One region of the Mesorhizobium sp. M1365 genome, then DNA from elsewhere that is predicted to be linked to it. Evidence: riboswitches for the same ligand, from Rfam matches in the RefSeq annotation. Region 1 holds a riboswitch; the other holds the start of a gene.
The links. Region 1 has a riboswitch for S-adenosylmethionine ahead of NKH04_RS00160 (O-succinylhomoserine sulfhydrylase). Riboswitches for the same ligand answer to the same signal wherever they lie in the genome.
Positions count from the first base shown of each region.

Region 2: linked by a shared signal. The riboswitch ahead of metX (homoserine O-acetyltransferase MetX) and the one ahead of NKH04_RS00160 (O-succinylhomoserine sulfhydrylase) in region 1 are both predicted to bind S-adenosylmethionine.

Region 1 covers NZ_JAMYLG010000001.1:33,570-35,766, forward strand. The annotation lists gene NKH04_RS00155 (2'-deoxycytidine 5'-triphosphate deaminase) at 1-814, opposite strand, end outside; SAM riboswitch at 945-1,022, shown strand; gene NKH04_RS00160 (O-succinylhomoserine sulfhydrylase) at 1,093-2,197, shown strand, end outside.
Region 2 covers NZ_JAMYLG010000002.1:333,478-335,674, forward strand. The annotation lists gene metX (homoserine O-acetyltransferase MetX) at 1-906, opposite strand, end outside; SAM riboswitch at 982-1,059, opposite strand; gene hisC (histidinol-phosphate transaminase) at 1,198-2,197, shown strand, end outside.

The sequences.
Region 1 (2,197 bases):
TCTCGGCCGCGTAGAGCGGCGGCACATGCACCGCCTCGCGCGACACCAGGATATAGAATTCGTCCGGATCGAGCACCAGCTCGCCGGCACCGCTCTTGTAGAGCGGCTCCCAGAAATCGACGACATCCTGCGCGGCGCGCTTGTCGACGTCGACCAGGCCGGTGTGGTGCTTGCCGCGATAGCCGACCAGCCCGTCCTTGTCTCCGTCGAGGTCGATCGATAGCGCGATGCCCCCGCCTGAGATGTTGGGTGGTTCGGTGGCGACCAACATTTCGGCGCGGTGCAACTCGTGCAGCTCGTTTTCCGACAAGAGCGCATTGCCAGTGCGGAACCTGATCTGCGACAGCCGCGAGCCGGTCCGCACGACGATCGGGAAAGTGCGCGGGCTGACCTCCAGGTAGAGCGGGCCTTCATAGCCGGCGGCGATCTTGTCGAACTCGTGGCCGCGGTCGGTCATTACCCGAGTGAAGATATCGAGCCGTCCGGTCGAGCTTTTCGGGTTGGCGGAGGCGGAAATATGGGCGGGCAGCGCCAGGCTTTCGAGCAGCGGCACGATGTAGACGCAGCCGGTTTCCAGCACGGCACCTTCGGCGAGGTTGATCTCGTGCAGCTTCAGCCGGTCGAGCTTGTCGGCAACCCTGTGGTCCGGGCCGGGCAAGAAGGAAGCACGCACCCGCCAGGCCTTGTCGCCGAGCCTGAGGTCAAGGCTGGCCGGCTGGATCTGATCGGCATCGAGCGTGCGCGGCGATTTCAGCGCGCCCGTCTGGAACAGCGCGGAAATATCCTGATCGGGAAGAATGCCTGTCTGCCGCAAGGGTCTGGCTCCGTTCGAACGCCGGGCGAGGTTCTGTCGCAGGTCCGACCGTGGACGCGTTTGGCACCTGCTTGGTACAACCCTCTTAATCATGCCGGCAATTGACGCAAGCGTGGCGCGGGTCTAAAGCTCGTTATCCCGTGGTGATTTGGCCGGTCGGCTTGCAGCCACGTTAAACAAGTCGCTAAAGGACCGTCGGGCCGCAAGGCCATATGGACCGGTTGCGACTTTCGCGACCGGTTTTTTGTTGTTTGGACCAATTTTGGTGTTTGGATGGAATGATGACCAAGAAGCGCGACTGGAAGCCTCAGACCGCACTCGTGCATGCCGGAACGCTGCGTTCCGGCTTCGGCGAGACCTCCGAGGCGATGTATCTCACCCAAGGCTATGTCTACGAGACGGCGCAAGCGGCGGAGGCCCGCTTCAAGGGCGAGGAGCCGGGCTTCATCTATTCGCGCTATGCCAATCCGACGGTCGACATGTTTGAAAAACGCATGTGCGCGCTGGAAGGAGCCGAGGACGCGCGCGCCACGGCATCCGGCATGGCGGCGGTGACGGCAGCACTGCTGTGCAGCGCCAAGGCGGGCGACCATATCGTGGCGGCGCGCGCGCTGTTCGGCTCCTGCCGCTGGGTGGTCGAGACGCTGGCGCCGAAATACGGCATTGAGGCAACGCTGGTCGACGGCACCGACATGGCCAATTGGGAAAAGGCGGTCAAGCCAAACACCAAACTGTTCTTCCTGGAAAGCCCGACCAATCCTACGCTGGAAGTGATCGACATTGCCGCCGTCGCGGCACTTGCCAATGCGATCGGCGCCAGGTTGATCGTCGACAACGTCTTCGCCACGCCCTTGCAGCAGAAACCCCTGCAGCTCGGCGCCCACATCGTCGTCTATTCGGCCACGAAGCATATTGACGGCCAGGGGCGCTGTCTTGGCGGCATCGTTCTGTCGGACAAGAAATGGATCGACGAGAACCTGCATGACTATTTCCGCCACACCGGCCCAAGCCTCTCGCCCTTCAATGCCTGGACGCTGCTGAAAGGCCTGGAGACGCTGCCGCTACGCGTACGCCAGCAGACGGAAAGTGCCGGCCGCATCGCGGATTTCCTGGCCGAGCGCCCGCAAATCGCCCGTGTCATCTATCCCGGCCGTGCCGACCACCCGCAAGCGGCCGTAGTCAAGAAGCAGATGTCGGGTGGCTCGACGCTGATTTGCCTCGATGTGAAGGGCGGCAAGCAGGCGGCCTTTGCCTTCCAGAACGCACTCGACGTCGTGCTCATTTCCAACAATCTCGGCGACGCCAAGAGCCTGATCACCCATCCGGCCACGACGACGCACAAGAACTTGACCGATGAGGCCCGCGCCGAGCTCGGCATCGGAC
Region 2 (2,197 bases), on a different contig from region 1:
GGCGGCGAGATCGAAATAGTCCATCGCCCGGGTCATGTAGAGATAGGAGTTGGCATCGAAGCGATCGACGAACGTCATGCCCTGATGGCGCAGATAGCTCTCGATCTGGAAGTCGGCATCGAAACCGAAGGTCAGGGCTTCGCGGTCCTGCAGGTTGCGGCCGAACTTGCGGTGCAGCGCTGCTTCCGACAGATAGGTGATGTGGGCGGCCATGCGCGCCACCGCCAGCCCCTTTTCCGGCCGCTTGCCGTGCTCGAAATACTTGCCGCCATGCCAGTCCGGGTCGGCCATCACCGCCTGCCTGCCGACCTCGTGGAAAGCGATGTTCTGCGAGGAATGGCGGGCGCCGGTGGCGATCGGCAGCGCCGAGAAGACGCGCTCGGGATAGCTCGAGGCCCATTGCAGCACCTGCATGCCGCCCATCGAGCCGCCCAGCACGCTGAACAGCTGTTCGATGCCGAAATGCTCGACCAGCATCAACTGCGCCCGCACCATGTCGCGGATGGTGATGATCGGCAGGTCGAGCCCGTAGGGCTTGGCGGTGGCGGGATTGGTCGAGGCGGGGCCGGTGGAGCCGAGACAGCCGCCGATGACGTTTGACGAGATGACGAAGAAACGGTCGGTATCGATGATCTTGCCGGGACCGATCAGCACTTCCCACCAGCCCGGCTTGCCGGTCACCGGATTGGTGTTGGCGACGTGCTGGTCGCCGGTCAGCGCATGGCAGACGAGGATGGCGTTGGAGCGCGCGTCGTTGAGCGTGCCATAGGTCTGGTAGGCAATCTGGAACGGCGACAGCAGCGTGCCGGCGTCGAGCTTGAGCGGCTTGTCGGCGCCGAAACGCAACACCGGGCTCGACGGCTGGTCGGCCTCGTTGTTGGTTTTTCGCGCGCGCAAAGCGACCATCACATCTCCTTGCCCGGCCTTCAGTTGTCCACCGGTCTGGCAACAAAAAACCGGCCATGCCTTCGCAAAGCCGGTTACAAGATGCAAACGGCCCTTTAGCAAGTTGTTTAACGTGGCTGCAAGCCGACCGGCCAAATCACCACGGAACTGTAGCCGTTCTTCTATGACTCGCGCATGGCTTCGTCAACGGCAAGTTCTTGATCCCGAATTGCCGCCCCTCGACATTCCGGGCCACGGCTTGTATTTCCGCTGCGGCTTCCGGATGGAGGCACTCTCGACGGATTTCATGAAATGAGCCAGACACCGGATCAGACACGTCCAAAGCCCCGCGCCGGCATCATGGACATCGAAGCCTATGTGCCCGGCAAGAGCGCGGCGCCTGAAGGTGTCGCCAAGGTCCATAAATTGTCGGCGAACGAGAACCCGCTCGGCCCTTCGCCAAAGGCGATAGAGGCCGCGCGCGCGGTCGCCGACAAGCTCGCGGTCTATCCCGACGGCAGCGCCAGGCGCCTGAGGGAAGCGATCGCCGAGGTGCACGGGCTCAACCCGGCGAACATCGTCTGCTCCAACGGCTCCGACGAGATTCTGGGCCTGCTGGCGCAGACCTACCTCGCGCCCGGCGACGAAGCCATCATCACCGAACACGGCTTCATGGTCTACAAGATCTACATACAGTCGGCCGGTGCCGTCCCGGTGACGGTCAAGGAGACCGATGAACGCGCCGATATCGATGCGATCCTCGCCGCGGTGACGCCGGCTACCCGGATCATCTTCCTTGCCAATCCAAACAATCCAACCGGCACCTACGTGCCGTTCCAGGAGGTGCGCCGCCTGCATGCCGGCCTGCCGCGAAACGTGCTTCTGGTGCTGGATGCAGCTTACGCCGAATATGTCCGGCGCAACGATTATGAAGCCGGCGTCGAGTTGGTGGGCAGCGCGGAAAACGTGGTCATGACCCGCACTTTCTCCAAATTGGGCCTGGGCGGGGCGCGGATCGGCTGGATGTATGCGCCAATGCACGTCATCGACGCGATCAACCGCGTGCGCGGGCCTTTCAACGTCAATGCAACGGCAATCGAGGCCGGCATCGCGGCGATCCACGACCGCGCCCATATCGAACGCAGCGTCGCGCACAACGAGACCTGGCTGGCCTGGCTGAGCGAGCAACTAAGCGGGCTCGGGCTGCGGGTGACGCCGAGCGTCGGCAATTTCATCCTCATCCACTTTCCCGAGGACAAAAGGCATTCGGCGGCGGCCGCCGACGACTACCTCAGTGCGCGCGGCTACATAT